Regions from separate parts of the Allobosea minatitlanensis genome, predicted to be linked through region 3. Evidence: predicted binding sites of a transcription regulator. Region 3 holds the regulator's gene; each other region holds the start of a gene.
What was found. The regulator LexA, encoded in region 3, represses DNA repair genes until DNA is damaged. The targets are predictions, from matches to a motif close to TGTTCNNNNTGTGTTCNG.
Positions count from the first base shown of each region.

Region 1: ACWH43_RS18760 (DNA recombination protein RmuC) is a predicted target of LexA. The motif match lies at 823-840, and genes of this name have one in related genera.
Region 2: recA (recombinase RecA) is a predicted target of LexA. The motif match lies at 3,755-3,772, and genes of this name have one in related genera.

Region 1 covers NZ_OZ224509.1:3,796,706-3,801,881, reverse strand. Annotated here, with positions in the region: gene ACWH43_RS18760 (DNA recombination protein RmuC) at 1-791, opposite strand, end outside; gene def (peptide deformylase) at 905-1,441, shown strand; gene fmt (methionyl-tRNA formyltransferase) at 1,593-2,522, shown strand; gene truA (tRNA pseudouridine(38-40) synthase TruA) at 2,668-3,411, shown strand; gene ACWH43_RS18740 (hypothetical protein) at 3,419-4,000, opposite strand; gene dapE (succinyl-diaminopimelate desuccinylase) at 4,067-5,176, opposite strand, start outside.
Region 2 covers NZ_OZ224509.1:1,782,730-1,787,905, forward strand. Annotated here, with positions in the region: gene alaS (alanine--tRNA ligase) at 1-2,246, opposite strand, end outside; gene recA (recombinase RecA) at 2,584-3,669, opposite strand; gene ACWH43_RS08740 (MFS transporter) at 4,016-5,176, shown strand, end outside.
Region 3 covers NZ_OZ224509.1:2,535,606-2,540,781, reverse strand. Annotated here, with positions in the region: gene ACWH43_RS12585 (ComEC/Rec2 family competence protein) at 1-995, shown strand, start outside; gene lexA (transcriptional repressor LexA) at 1,215-1,925, opposite strand; gene ACWH43_RS12575 (molybdopterin molybdotransferase MoeA) at 2,019-3,230, opposite strand; gene moaC (cyclic pyranopterin monophosphate synthase MoaC) at 3,283-3,768, opposite strand; gene trpC (indole-3-glycerol phosphate synthase TrpC) at 3,765-4,577, opposite strand; gene trpD (anthranilate phosphoribosyltransferase) at 4,589-5,176, opposite strand, start outside.

The DNA of each region.
Region 1 (5,176 bases), 1.3 Mb from region 3:
GACGGCACGAAGAGCAGGGCGATGTCCTGCGTCTCGCCGGGCAGGAAATAGCGCTCGGCGATATCCTTCACATGCACGCCGACATCGTTGCGCACGCGCTGGCCGGCTGCCTTCCTGGCCTCCTCGCCGCGGGCCTCGCGCAGCAGCGTGAAGCTCTCCAGGGGGAATTTGGCGTCGATGACGAGGCCGCGCCCGTCGCCGGGAAGCGTCACGAGGCAATCCGGCCGGCGCCCGTTCGACAATTGCGGCTGGAAGGCGAAGAAGGCGGCGGGCAGCCCGTCGCGGACGATCGCCTCCATCCGGCCCTGGCCATAGGCGCCGCGCGCCTGCTTGTTGGCGAGCACGTCGCGGAGCGTCACCACTTCCGAGGTGAGGTCGGTCAGGTTCTTCTGGGCGGTGTCGATCACGGCCAGCCGCTCCTGCAGCTTGCCGAGGCTCTCGCTGGTCTGCTGGACGTTGCGCTCGAGCCCGGCGCCGACCTGCTGGCGCAAGCCGTCCATCCGCTCGGCGACGAGGCGGGCGAGATCGCCCTGCCGTGTCGAGAGGATCTCGGCCATCGACTGCATCCGCCCCGCGAGCTCGGCCTGCTGGCGGTTCATCTCCGCCACCTTGTCGTCCATCTCGCGGGCGCGCTCGGCCGCCATCGCGGCCTCGATCGCGCGGCTGCGGCTGCCGCGCCAGCTCGCCACCACCGCGATCAGCAGCAGTGCGAGGCTCAAGCCCGCGAAGCCGAGCGCCGCTTCCGCCCAGGTCACGGGCCGTTCGAGCAGGGTGAAGGCGATGGCGTTCATGCGGAAAGGCTAACCGATTCGCGCGCGGATGGCGAACGAAAGCGGAACAGTTTGACCGCTTGCCCACAAATGCTTATGTCCCGGGCTCAACAGCTCTTTTCCTGCGGAATCCCATGGCCATTCGCCCGCTCGTCATCCTGCCCGACAGCCAGCTCCGGCTCGTCTCGAAGCCGGTCGAGGCCGTCACGCCCGAGATCCGGACGCTGGTCGACGACATGTTCGAGACCATGTACGACGCGCCCGGCATCGGGCTCGCCGCGATCCAGGTCGGCGTGCCGCTGCGCGTCGTGACCATGGACCTGTCGAAGCGCGAGGCGAAGGACGAGGAGGAGCCGGAGCCGAAGAGGCCGCAGGTCTTCATCAATCCCGAAGTGACCTGGTCCTCCGCGGATTTCAGCGTCTACGAGGAAGGCTGCCTCTCGATCCCGGACTATTACGAGGAGGTCGAGCGGCCGGCGCAGGTCAAGGTCCGCTATACCGATCTCGACGGCAAGACGCAGGAGATCGCGGCCGACGGCCTGCTCGCCACCTGTCTCCAGCACGAGATCGACCATCTCAACGGCGTGCTCTTCATCGACCATCTCTCGCGGCTGAAGCGCGAGCGCGTCACCAAGAAATTCGCCAAGGCCGCCAAGCGCTCGGCAGCCTGAGGTTTTCGGGTCCGCCGGCCGCCCTTCCGGGCGGAGCCGGGCGCAGGTCCGGGAACCATGCCGGAGCGCCGGCGCGAGAGGTTCAGGCATGGATCCCGGGTCGCCCTGCGGTAGCCCGGGCTCACGGCCGCCACGGAGTTATGGTCAGCATATGAGCTTGCGCGTCATCTTCATGGGCACGCCCGATTTCGCGGTGCCGGTGCTGACCGAGATCGTCGGCCAGGGCCACGAGGTCGTCTCCTGCTATACGCGCGCCCCCGCGCAGGCGGGCCGCGGGCTGGAGCTGCGGCCCTCGCCGGTGCACAAGGCGGCGGAGCGCTTCGGCATCCCGGTCCTGACCCCCGCCAGCCTGAAGAGCGACGAGCAGGCCGGGATCTTCGCCTCCCATCAGGCCGATGTCGCGGTCGTCGTCGCCTATGGCATGATCCTGCCGCAGGCGATCCTCGACCTGCCGGAGCTGGGCTGCCTCAACCTGCATGCCTCGCTGCTGCCGCGCTGGCGCGGCGCCGCGCCGATCCAGCGCGCGATCATGGCCGGCGATGCCGAGAGCGGCGTCTGCGTGATGAAGATGGAGGCCGGGCTCGATACCGGCCCGGTCGGCATGGTCGAGACGCTGGCGATCGGGCCGGACATGACGGCGGGAGAGTTGCACGACGGGCTCAGCATCCTCGGCGCCGATCTGATGGTGCGCGCGCTCGCGGCGCTCGGCCGCGGCGCCCTGCATTTCACGCCGCAGGCGGAGGAGGGCGTCACCTACGCCGCCAAGATCGCCAATGCCGAGGCGAAGCTGAGCTGGGCGCGCCCGGCGCAGCAGGTGCACGATCTCGTGCGCGGCCTCTCGCCCTTTCCCGGCGCCTTCGCCGAGATCGACCTCGGCAAGGGGCCGGAACGGCTCAAGATCCTGCGCACGGCGCGCGCCGGCGGCGCGGCCGAGCCGGGCACCCTGCTCGACGACGAGGGCACGGTCGCCTGCGCGGTCGGGGCGGTGAAGCTGCTCCAGGTGCAGCGCGCCGGCAAGGCGCCGATGAGCGGGGCGGAATTCCTGCGCGGCGCCCGGCTCGGGGCGGGCGACAGGCTCTGATGAGGTGGTTTCTCACGCGGTCGTCCCGGGCGGAGCGAAGCGGAGACCCGGGATCCATGCCGGAACGGTTCAGGCATGGATCCCGGATCGGCGCCGCTTCGCCGCTTGTCCGGGATGACGGCCCGGAGAATGGGATGAGCGCCTGATGCCGCGCTACAAGCTCGTCATCGAATATGACGGCACGCGCTTCTCGGGCTGGCAGCGCCAGGCGAGCGATCCGTCGGTGCAGCAGAGCGTCGAGGAGGCGGTCGAGGCCTTCTGCGGCCATCCCGTGCGGCTGCATTGCGCCGGGCGCACCGATGCCGGCGTTCACGCCCTCCACCAGGTCGCCCATGTCGATCTCGACAGGGAATGGCGCAGCGATGTGGTGCGTGACGCCAGCAACGCCCGGCTCAAGGCGCTGGTGCCGGTCAGCGTGCTCCAGGCCGAGATCGTGCCGGAGGATTTCGACGCCCGCCTCTCGGCGAGGCGCCGCTACTACATCTACCGCATTCTCGACCGGCGCGCGCCGCCGGCGCTGGACCGCAACCGCGTCTGGCATGTGCCGGTGAGGCTCGACCACGAGGCGATGGACCGCGCCGCCAAGGCCCTGCTCGGCAAGCACGACTTCACCACCTTCCGCGCCGCCGAATGCCAGGCCAACAGCCCGATCCGCACGCTCGACCGGCTCGACGTCCGGCGCGAGGGAGCGGAGATCGTGGTCTACACCCATGCCCGCTCCTTCCTGCATCATCAGGTCCGCTCGATCGTCGGCTCGCTGAAGATGGTCGGTGCCGGGCGCTGGCCGGAGGCGAAGATCGGCGCGGTGCTGGCGGCGCGGGATCGCTCGCAATGCGCGGCGCTCGCGCCCTCCTGCGGCCTCTATCTCGCCGGGGTAGACTACGAATAGGCCTGCCTCAGAGCAGCCCGAACAGCCGCAGCACGCCGTAATCGAGCACCACGCTGGCGATGACCAGCGGCCAGGCGATGCCGTTGCCGGCGCCGAAGGCGGCGCGCGCCACGCAATAGCGCAGGCGCAGCACGATCGCGGCGAAGAAGGCCGATTGCACCAGCGCCAGCGTGGGGGGCGCCCAGCCGAGCGCATAGACCGCCGCAGGCACGGCCATGAGGCTGGCGGAGACGATGCCGGACCAGTTCCAGGCGATGACGAAGCTGGTGAAGCGCGGCGCCTGCGCCAGCTCCGGCCGGATCACGATCAGGAAGGCCGGCACCACCAGGATGGCGAGCGACAGCGCCGCCGCGACCGAAAGCGCCAGCATGGGCGCGCCGAGCAGGCCGCCGGCATTGCCGAGCCCGGCCGCCAGCCGCATCGCGGCGAGGATTGCGATCGTCGCCGGCAGCATTAGCGCGAAGGCCAGGAAGGAGCGCCAGAATCCGTCGCGGCTGAGGTCGAGCTCGGGCAGCGCCTCGGCCCCCTTGCTCATCAGGCGCCAGGAACCGCGCAGCGACCGCGCGACATCGTCGGCATCGAGCCTCATCGCGAACTCCATCACAAAACCTTAGACTTTCGTCTAGGTCAGATAATGGTCCGCTTCGCGGGCAGGTCAAGCCCTATGCTGCGCTGCAAAATAGCGGGCGAGCAGGCGATGCGTGATCCGTTCCAGCGCGAGGAGGTCGGACACGGCGACGCATTCGTCGACCTGATGCATGGTCTTGCCGACGACGCCGTATTCGACGACGGGGCAATAGCTCTTGATGAAGCGGGCATCCGAGGTGCCGCCGGTCGTCGACAGCGCCGGTCGCTTGCCGGTCTCGGCCTCGACCGCGTCCGCGACCATCGCCACGAAGGGGCCGGGCTCGGTCAGGAAGGCGACCGAATTGGTTGGCCGGAAGCGGATCTCGTAGCGTACCGTGTTGCCGGCGGCCTCGCGCAGCCGGCGCTCTATCTCGGCGGCGAGGGTTTCCGGCGTCCAGCGATCGTTGAAGCGGATGTTGAAGACGGCCCTGGCCTGCGCCGGGATGACGTTGGTCGCCGGGTTGCCGACATCGAGCGTCGTCACTTCGAGATTGCTCGGGTCGAAATGCGTGGTGCCGGCGTCGAGCGGGGTCGCGTCGAGCGCGGCCAGCAGGCGCACCATGCCGCGGATCGGATTGTCGGCGAGATGCGGATAGCCGACATGGCCCTGTGTGCCGTTGACGGTCAGCTCGCCGGTCAGCGAGCCGCGCCGGCCGATCTTGATCATGTCGCTCATCGCCGCCGGATTGGTCGGCTCGCCGAGCAGGCAATGGTCGAAGCGCTCGCCGCGCTCATGCGCCCATTTCAGCAGCTTCACCGTGCCGTTGACGGCCGGCCCCTCCTCGTCGCCGGCGACCAGGAAGGCGATCGAGCCCGGCGCCTCCGGATTTTCGCGCCGATAGCGGATCGCGGCCGAGACCATCGCCGCGAGCCCGCCCTTCATGTCGCAGGCGCCGCGCCCGTAGAGGACGCCGTTCTCGATCGTGGCCGCGAAGGGCGCGCGCGTCCAGGCCGCCTCGTCGCCGACCGGCACGACGTCGACATGGCCGGCGACGACGAAGACAGGGCCTTCGCTGCCGATCCTGGCATAGAGGTTCTCGACATCCGGCATGCCGGGCTCGCTGAAGACCGGGCGGTGCACCGCATAGCCTTCCGCCGCCAGCACCTGCTCCAGCAGCGCGAGCACGCCGGCCTCGGC
Region 2 (5,176 bases), 750 kb from region 3:
TCGAGCTTGCGACGCTCCTCGAGCAGCGCGGCGAGGCGGTTTCCGGCTTCGGCGGGCGGAACCTTGAGCAGGCTCGCGAGCCCGTCGAGCAAACGCGATTCCTCGTTGAGGCGCAGGCGGGCGCCCTTGCCGGTCATGGCTTCGAGGCGGCGCACGCCGGCCGCGACGGCGCTTTCGCCGACGATGCTGACGAGGCCGATATCGCCGGTGCGCGCCGCATGGGTGCCGCCGCAGAGCTCGACCGAGAAGGCCTTGCCGGCCGGGTTGGTGCCCATCGAGACGACGCGGACCTCGTCGCCGTATTTCTCGCCGAACAGAGCGCGCGCGCCCGAGGCGATGGCCTCGTCGACGCTCATCAGCCGGGTGGTGACCGGCTCGTTCCGCAGCACGATGGCGTTGGCGATCTCCTCGACCTCGCGCAGCTCCTCGGCGCTGATCGGCTTGGGATGCGAGAAGTCGAAGCGCAGCCGGTCGGGCGAGACCAGCGAGCCCTTCTGCGCGACATGGTCGCCGAGCACGAGGCGCAGCGCCTCGTGCAGCAGATGCGTCGCCGAGTGGTTGGCGCGGATCGCGGTGCGACGCTCATGGTCGACGACGAGCTCCACGGCGGCGCCGAGCTTGAGCTCGCCTTCCTTGACCGTGACGGCGTGGGCGAAGACGTCGCCGAGCTTCTTCTGGACGTCCGTGACCTCGGCCGTCGCGTCAGTGCCGCGGATCAGGCCGGCATCGCCGACCTGACCGCCCGACTCGCCGTAGAACGGCGTCTGGTTGACCAGCACGAAGCCGCTCTCGCCGGCCTTCAGCGACGGGACCTCGGCATTGTCTCGGATCAGCGCCGTGACCACGCCCTCGGCGCTTTCGGTGTCGTAGCCGAGGAATTCGGTGGCGCCGAGCCTGTCGCGCAGCGGGAACCAGAGCGTCTCGGTGGCGGCCTCGCCGGAGCCGGCCCAGGCGGCGCGCGCCTTGGCCTTCTGCTGCTGCATGGCGGCGTCGAAGCCCTCGACATCGACGGTGATGTCGCGGGAGCGCAGCGCGTCCTGCGTCAGGTCGAGCGGGAAGCCATAGGTGTCGTAGAGCGTGAAGGCGACGTCGCCCTTCAGGCTCTGGCCGGCGGAAAGGTCCTTCGCGGCCTCGTCGAGCAGCGAGAGGCCGCGCGTCAGCGTGGTGCGGAAGCGGGTCTCCTCCAGCTTCAGCGTCTCGGTGATCAGCGCCTCGGCGCGCAGCAGCTCGGGATAGGCGCGGCCCATCTCGCGGGTCAGCGCCGGGACGAGCTTGTACATCAGCGGCTCTCTGGCGCCGAGGAGTTGGGCATGGCGCATGCCGCGGCGCATGATCCGGCGCAGCACATAGCCGCGACCCTCGTTGGAAGGCAGCACGCCGTCGGCGATCAGGAAGGCGGAGCAGCGCAGATGGTCGGCGATGACGCGGTGGCTCGCCTTCATCGGCCCGTCGGGATCGACCGAGGTCAGATCGGCGATGGCGCCGATCAGGGCGCGGAACAGGTCGATATTGTAGTTGTCATGCGTGCCCTGGAGCACGGCGGCGATGCGCTCCAGCCCCATGCCGGTGTCGATCGAGGGGCGGGGCAGGTCGGTGCGGATGCCGCCGGCCGCCTCTTCATACTGCATGAAGACGAGGTTCCAGATCTCGATGAAGCGGTCGCCGTCCTCGTCGGGAGAGCCCGGCGGGCCGCCCCAGATCTGGTCGCCATGGTCGTAGAAGATCTCGGAGCAGGGGCCGCAGGGGCCGGTGTCGCCCATGCGCCAGAAATTCGCCGAGGTCGGGATGCGGATGATCTTGTCGTCGGTCAGGCCGGCGATCTTCTTCCAGAGACCATGGGCCTCGTCGTCCTCGGAATAGACGGTGACGAGGAGCTTGTCCTTGGGCAGGCCGAATTCGCGGGTGACCAGCGTCCAGGCGTGGTGGATCGCCTGCTCCTTGAAATAGTCGCCGAAGGAGAAGTTCCCCAGCATCTCGAAGAAGGTGTGGTGGCGGGCGGTGTAGCCGACATTGTCGAGGTCGTTGTGCTTGCCGCCGGCGCGCACGCATTTCTGTGCGGTGGTGGCGCGCGAATAGGGGCGCTTCTCCTGGCCGGTGAAGACGTTCTTGAACTGCACCATGCCCGAATTGGCGAACATCAGCGTCGGGTCGTTGCGCGGCACGAGCGGGCTCGAGGCCACCACCTCGTGTCCCTGGGACTTGAAGTAGTCGAGGAAGGTCGACCGGATATCGTTGACGCCGCTCATCGCTTCTTGCGCTTCTCAACTCGGGGCCGGACATGCCCGGCGGGACGACAGGTTCTAGTCAGGCAGCCCCGCCCTGTCCAGAAAGCTCGACGCGCCGCACGGGAGGCAAAGGCCTTATTTTCAAACGAAAACGGGCGGCCCCGAAGGCCGCCCGCCGATTTGCCCGGATCATCGAAGCCCTCGCCGTCATTGGGAGCCTTCGGATCTCCCCTCCGGCGAGCTCAAGGACACGCTCCGCGAAGCAATCCAGTGTCGTCGAGCCTTACGCCCCGTGGATCGCTTCGTCGCTTCGTCGCTTCGCGCCTCGCGATGACGGTTCGGCGCGGCGAGAGCCGTCTCAGGCCTCGCCTTCGTCGAGGTCGTCGTCGGTCGGGTTGGCCTCGTCGAGGATACGCTCCGCGACCAGGCCGGAATTCTGGCGGATCGTGGCCTCGATCCTGGCGGCCAGGTCGGGATTGTTCTTGAGGAAGCTCTTGGCGTTCTCGCGGCCCTGGCCGAGGCGCTGGCTGTCGAAGGAGAACCAGGCGCCGGCCTTCTCGACCATGCCGGCCTTGACGCCGAGATCGATCAATTCGCCGACCTTGGAGATGCCCTCGCCGAACATGATGTCGAACTCGACCTGCTTGAAGGGCGGCGCGACCTTGTTCTTGACGACCTTGACGCGGACCTGGTTGCCGGTCGCCTCGTCGCGCTCCTTCAGCGTCGAGACGCGGCGGATGTCGAGGCGCACCGAGGCGTAGAACTTGAGCGCGTTGCCGCCGGTGGTGGTCTCGGGCGAGCCGTACATCACGCCGATCTTCATGCGGATCTGGTTGATGAAGATCACCATGCAGTTCGAGCGCGAGATCGAGGCGGTGAGCTTGCGCAGCGCCTGGCTCATCAGGCGCGCCTGCAGGCCGGGCTGGACGTCGCCCATCTCGCCCTCGATCTCGGCGCGCGGCGTCAGCGCGGCGACCGAGTCGACCACGAGCACGTCGATGGCGCCGGAGCGGACGAGGGTGTCGGTGATCTCCAGCGCCTGCTCCCCGGTATCGGGCTGGGAGATCAGCAGGTCGTCGAGATTGACGCCGAGCTTGCGGGCATAGACCGGGTCGAGCGCGTGCTCGGCGTCGACGAAGGCGCAGACGCCGCCCTTCTTCTGCGCCTCGGCGATGGTGTGCAGCGCCAGCGTGGTCTTGCCCGAAGATTCCGGACCGTAGATCTCGACGATGCGGCCCTTGGGCAGACCGCCGACGCCGAGCGCGATGTCGAGGCCGAGCGAACCCGTCGAGATCGTCTCGATCTCGATCGACTGCGGGTTCTTGCCGAGCCGCATGATCGAGCCCTTGCCGAAGGCGCGTTCGATCTGGGAGAGCGCCGCATCGAGCGCCTTGGCCTTGTCCATCGAGGAGCCTTCCACGAGTCTGAGATTTGCCTGATTCACGGGTATCGGCTCCTTATGGCAGGGCGACGGGGACATCTCAATCATGTCTTGACAGGAGAATGATCACTCTTTGTTCTTTGCCGCAAGTTCTTTTTTTGTTCTGCATGTCAGTTTCTGTCAGGAGGGCTGCCTGCATTGCAGGAGGGTGTATCGCGTTCGGGCGCGACGGAGCGCCTTGCAGCCGGCGTCGCGGCCGCTTCGATATGCTTGAATTGTATGCTTTCTAGATTTTACTGACCTTGATATGCGTATATTGCATATCAAGGTCAGGGAATTGCCCATGGGCGGGTGAGGATGTCTTTGATATTGCGCGCGGCTTGTCGTTCCCTTTCTGAAAGTTGCCCGCGTGTCCTCCGCTCCTGCTCCGTCCGACGCCCTGAACTCGCCGGGCCGGATCCTTCTCGCCAGCCTGATCGGCACGACGATCGAGTTCTTCGACTTCTATATCTATGCGACGGCGGCGGTGATCGTCTTCCCGAAGCTGTTCTTCCCGGGCGCCGATCCGACCTCGGCGATCCTGCAATCCTTCGCCACCTTCGCCATCGCCTTCTTCGCGCGGCCGGTCGGCGCGGCGATCTTCGGGCATTTCGGCGACCGCATCGGCCGCAAGGCGACGCTCGTCGCCGCGCTGATGACGATGGGGCTCTCGACCGTCGCGATCGGCCTGCTGCCGACCTATGCGAGCGTGGGCGTCGTCGCGCCGCTGCTGCTGGCCCTGTGTCGGCTGGGGCAGGGGCTGGGCCTCGGCGGCGAGTGGGGCGGGGCGGTGCTGCTGGCGACCGAGAACGCGCCGCCCGGCAAATCGGCCTGGTACGGCATGTTCCCGCAGCTCGGCGCGCCGATCGGCTTCATCTGCGCGACGGGCAGCTTCCTGATCCTCGATTCGCTGATGAGCGACGCGCAGTTCTTCTCCTTCGGCTGGCGCATTCCCTTCATCGCCAGCGCCCTGCTCGTCTTCATGGGGCTCTATATCCGCCTGCGCATCAGCGAGACCCCGGCCTTCCGCAAGGCGATCGAGAAGCAGGAGCGGGTTCAGGTGCCCTTCGTCAGCATCTTCGCCCGGCACAAGCTGGCGCTGCTCTGCGGCACCTTCGCGGCGCTGGCGACCTTCGTGCTGTTCTATCTGATGACCGTGTTCGCGCTGAGCTGGGGCACGACCAAGCTCGGCTTCTCGCGCGACCAGTTCCTGCCGCTGCAGATGATCGGCGTCGTCTTCTTCGGCCTGACGATCCCGCTCTCGGCCGTGCTGGCCGACCGCTTCGGCCGGCGCCGGACGCTGCTCTGGACCACGGTCGGGATCGCGGTGTTCGGCTTCCTGCTGGCGCCGCTCTTCGGCTCGGGGAGCTGGCTCGGCGCGCTCGCCTTCTTCGTGATCGGGCTGTCGCTGATGGGCTTCACCTATGGCCCGCTCGGCACGGCGCTGGCCGAGATGTTCCCGACGGCGGTGCGCTATACCGGCGCCTCGCTGACCTTCAACCTCGGCGGCATCGTCGGCGCCTCGCTCGCG
Region 3 (5,176 bases):
GCTGGGACCGGCGCGACCCGTCGCAGCCGCCCTCGCTCCTGCCCTGGCCGCTGCAGGCGCTCTGGACCGCCTCGCTCGGCATCCTCGTCACCACCATCCTGGCCACGGCCGCGACCGCGCCCTTCGGCGCCTTCCACTTCCAGACCTTCAATCCCTTCGGCCTGCTCGGCAACGCCATGGCGCTGCCCTTCGTCTCGCTCTGCGTGATGCCTGCGGCGGTGTTCGGCGTCATCGCCTATCCCTTCGGGCTGGACTGGCCGGCCTGGGCGCTGATGGGCCTGGCCTCCGAGATCGTGCTCAAGGTCGCGCATGGGGTCGCGACCATCGACCATTCGACCGTGACCGTCGCGGCCTTCGGTCCCGGCGTCCTGCTCGCCTTCGTCGTCTCGCTGCTCTGGCTCACGCTCTGGACCACCGGCCTGCGCTGGCTCGCCGTGATCCCGCTGGTGCTCGGCGTCGCCTTCGCGGCGAAGCCGGAGCGGCCGGAGATCCTGATCGAGCGCGACGGTTCCGGCATCGCCGTGCGCGGCAGCGACGGCCGCCTGGCGATCGCCGGCCGGCCGAGCCGCTTCGTGGTCCAGCAATGGCTCGCCTCGGACGGCGACGACCGTTCGCCGGAGGATGCCGGGCTGCGCGGCGGCGTCGCCTGCGACAGCCGCGCCTGCATCGCCCGCACCGCCGACGGGCGCAGCGTCTCCTATGCGCGCGACCGGGTCGCGATCATCGAGGACTGCCGCCGCGCCGACCTCGTCGTCACCAATATTCCGTGGAGCGCGCCTTGCGCCGCGATGCTGGTCGATCGCATGGCCCTGTCGCGCAACGGGGCGACCTCGCTCCATCGCAGTCCAGGCGGCTGGAGAAGCGATTCCTCGGAGGCCGGCGCCGGCGAGCGACCCTGGAGCCGCCGCAAGCCGCCGGCTCCGGCGCAGCCGGCTGCCGCACGGACACAGCCCTTGCCGGAGAGCCCGGCCGACAGCGACCCGGACCCGCTCTAGGAGCGCGCCAACTTAACGCGGAACCGCCTTGACGCGGAACCGCGCCGTCAGTCCGGACAAGCCGCGCGAGCGGCCCCGATCCGGATCTAGGCCCTAGCCGTCCGGAATCGATCCCCCGTCTTCGCTCCGCTCCGCCCGGGCTGACAGCTCCGCCCGGGACGACATGGCAGGTCCGTTCACCGAGCAGATAGGGTCAGGACCCGCCGGTCGATAGGCGGCTCAGTAGCGCCGCAGCAGGTTGACGAGGCGGCCCTGGATCTTGACGCGGTCGGGGCCGAGGACGCGGGTCTCGTAGGCCGGGTTGGCGGCTTCGAGCGCGATCGAGGAGCCGCGCCGGCGCAGGCGCTTCAGCGTCGCCTCCTCGTCGTCGATCAGGGCGACGATGATGTCGCCGGTATTGGCGGTGTCCTGCCGGCGGATGACGACGGTGTCGCCGTCGAGGATCCCGGCTTCGACCATCGAATCGCCCCGCACCTCCAGCGCGTAATGCTCGCCCGAGCCCAGCATGTCGGGCGGCAGCGAAACCGTGTGGCTGCGGCTCTGGATCGCCGAGATCGGCGTGCCGGCGGCGATGCGGCCCATCACCGGGATCGAGACCGGCGCCCGGGCATCCTCCTCGGCCGGGGCAGGGCGGGGCTTGGCAAGGTTCGGCTGCGCGCCGAGGCCGCCCTGCACGACGGCGGGGTTGAAGCGCCGCGGCTGCGGGCCGGCGAGCCCTTCCGGCATCTTGATGACCTCGAGCGCCCGTGCGCGGTTGGGCAGGCGGCGGATGAAGCCGCGCTCCTCCAGAGCCATGATCAAGCGGTGAATGCCGGATTTCGAGCGCAGGTCGAGCGCATCCTTCATCTCGTCGAAGGAAGGAGGCACGCCGCTCTCGCGCAAGCGTTCCTGGATGAAGCGCAGGAGTTCGTGTTGCTTGCGTGTCAGCATGATCGTCGCCGGCGCTCCCCAAGGCGGTTCGGTGCAGATTCGAAACAAAGCCAGAACACTATAGCTGTTCGCTTTGTGTTCCGCAAGGAGCCGCTAGCGCAGGCGCAGCACCCGGCAGGCTTCGCCTTTCTTAGCCGGCTCCGAATGGGCCGGCCGGATCGTCAGGGCCCTGGCCCGGGCGAGGGTACCGAGCATCGCGGAATCCTGCTTGTCGAACGGCGTCGCGACCCATCCCGCCGGAGTCAGGGCGAGATCGGAGCGGACATAGTCCTCGCGCTCGTCATTAGCCGGCATATCTTTTCCGAGAATCGCGGGGATGGCGCGACTGCGGTCGGGCTCGGGCATGCCGAGCAGGGCTTCGATCAGCGGCAGCACGAAGAGATGGCCGCAGACGATCGAGGAGACGGGATTGCCCGGCAGGCCGAGCACGACCATGCGCCCGAGCCGCCCGGTCATCATCGGCTTGCCGGGGCGCATCGCGATCTTCCAGAAGCCGAGGCTCATCCCGGCCCGCGTCAGGGCCTCCTGCACGAGGTCGTGGTCGCCGACCGAGGCGCCGCCCAGCGTGATCAGGACATCCGCCTCCGCCGCCCGCGCGGCGGCGATCCGGGCGGCGAGGTCGTCATGGTCGTCGCGGGCGATGCCGAGATCGAGGGCTTCGCCGCCGGCCTTCTCGACCAGCGCCAGCAGCGAGAAGGAGTTCGAGGCGACGATCTGGTCCGGCCCGGTCGGCTGGCCCGGCGTCACCAGCTCGTCGCCGGTGGCGAGGATCGCGACGCGCGGCTTGCGGCGTACCCGCAGCTCCGGATAGCCCATGGCGGCGGCGAGCCCGAGGGCGGCGCTGTCGAGCACGCGTCCGGCCGCCAGCGGCACGTCGCCCTCGCTGAAATCGAGCCCGGCCGGCCGCAGGAACTGGCCCTTGGCGGCCGGCACGCGCACCGTGATCGTCTCGCCGCCGACGCCCTCGGCATTCTCCTGGATGAGGATGGTGTCGGCCCCCTCCGGCATCGGCGCGCCGGTGAAGATGCGCACGGCCTCGCCCGGGCCGATGCCGCCCCGGAAGCGCCGCCCGGCCGCCGATTCCCCGATGACGCGCAGTTGCCGGCCGGCTGCCATGTCGCCGGCGCGGACGGCGTAGCCGTCCATGGCGGAGTTGGCGAAGGGCGGCTGGGTCCTAAGCGCGGCGAGATCGGCGGCGAGCACCCGCCAGGCGCAGCGCGCCAGCGGCAGGGTCTCGCTGCCGGTCGGTCCCGGAACGCTGTCGAGCAGGGCCTTGAGCGCGACGGGAACCGGGGTGAGGGCCATGTCGGGATGCCTTTGACGATCGCGTCTGGGTTGCCGGAAGGCGCGCCGGGCCTCAGCCCGCCGCGCCGGCGTCGTAGTCGCCGGATTGTCCGCCGGACTTGTGCAGCAGGCGGATATTCTCGATCCGCATCGCCCGGTCGACCGCCTTGACCATGTCGTAGACGGTGAGGCAGGCGACCGAGACGGCGGTCAGCGCCTCCATCTCGACGCCGGTCTGGCCCTTCATTCTGACCTCGGCGCGCACGCGCACGCCGGGCAGGGCCTCGTCCAGGGCCAGATCGACGGCGATCTTGCCGAGCAGCAGCGGGTGGCAGAGCGGGATCAGCTCATGGGTGCGCTTGGCCGCCATGATGCCGGCGAGCCGCGCGGTGCCGAGCACGTCGCCCTTCTTGGCGTTGCCGTCGCGGACGATCGCGACCGTCTCCGGCGCCATCACCACGCTGCCCTCGGCGATGGCGAGGCGGGCCGTCTCGGCCTTGCCGCCGACATCGACCATATGCGCCTGGCCCTGCGCGTCGAGATGGCTGAGCCGGCTCACGCCGCGCTCTCGCGCGCCGCGCCGGTGAGCAGGGCCCGCGTCGCGGCGGCGACGTCATCCTGCCGCATCAGGCTCTCGCCGACGAGGAAGCCGTTCACCCCGGCCTTGCTGAGGCGCTGGACGTCGGCATGGCTGAAGATGCCGCTCTCGCCGATGACGATGCGGTCGCGCGGCACGCGCGGCGCCAGCCGCTCGGTCACGGCGAGATCGACATGGAAGCTGCGCAGGTCGCGGTTGTTGATGCCGAGCAGCCGGCTTTCGAGGGCGAGCGCCCGGTCGAGCTCGGCGTCGTCGTGCACCTCGACCAGCACGTCCATGCCTAGGGCGCGCGCGGTGTCGTTGAGCGCCCGGGCGGTGGCGTCGTCGACGCCGGCCATGATGATCAGGATGCAGTCGGCGCCCCAGGAGCGGGCCTCGTAGACCTGATAGGGGTCGTAGAGGAAATCCTTGCGCAGCGCCGGCAGGCCGGAGGCCTCGCGCGCGGCCGTCAGGAAATCCGGGCGGCCCTGGAAGGAGGGCGCGTCGGTCAGCACCGAGAGGCAGGCCGCGCCGCCCGCCGCATAGGCGCGGGCGAGCGCCGGCGGATCGAAATCGGCCCGGATCAGGCCCTTGGACGGGCTCGCCTTCTTGATCTCGGCGATGAGCGCCGGCTCGCCCGCCGCGATCTTGCGAGCGAGCGCGTCGGCGAAGCCGCGCGGCCGGGCCGCCGCGCCGGCGCGCTTCTCGATCTCGGCTTGCGGCACCGCCGCCTTGGCGGCGGCGATCTCCTGCCGCTTATAGGCTTCGATCCTGGCGAGAATGTCGGTCACGACCCATCTCCTCAGGCGTTCGAGACGGCGATCAGCTTCGCCAGCACCGCCTTGGCCTTGCCGGAATCGAGGGCGGCGGTCGCCTGGGCGAAGCCGTCCTTCAGGTCGCCCGCCTTGCCGGCGACCAGCAGCCCCGCGGCGGCGTTGAAGGCGGCGATGTCGCGGAAGGCGGTTTTCTCACCCGAGAGCGCCGCGTTCAAGGCGGCGGCGTTCTCGTCCGGCGTGCCGCCGCGCAGCTCTTCCGGCCTGGCCAGGCCGAGCCCGACATTGGCGGGGTCGATCGCGAAGCTCTCGATCCTGCCGTTCTCCAGCGAGACGACGCGGGTCGGGCCGGTGGTGGTGATCTCGTCGAGCCCGTCCGAGCCGTGCACCGCCCAGACGCGGGTGGAACCCAGCGAGGCGAGCACCTTGACCATCGGCTCCAGCCAGGTCTCGGAGAAGGCGCCGATGAGCTGGCGCTTGACGCCGGCCGGATTGGAGAGCGGGCCGAGCAGGTTGAAGATGGTGCGCGTGCCGAGTTCGGTGCGCACCGGCGCGACATGGCGCATCGAGGCGTGATGCGCCGGTGCGAACATGAAGCCGACGCCGGCCTCCCGGAT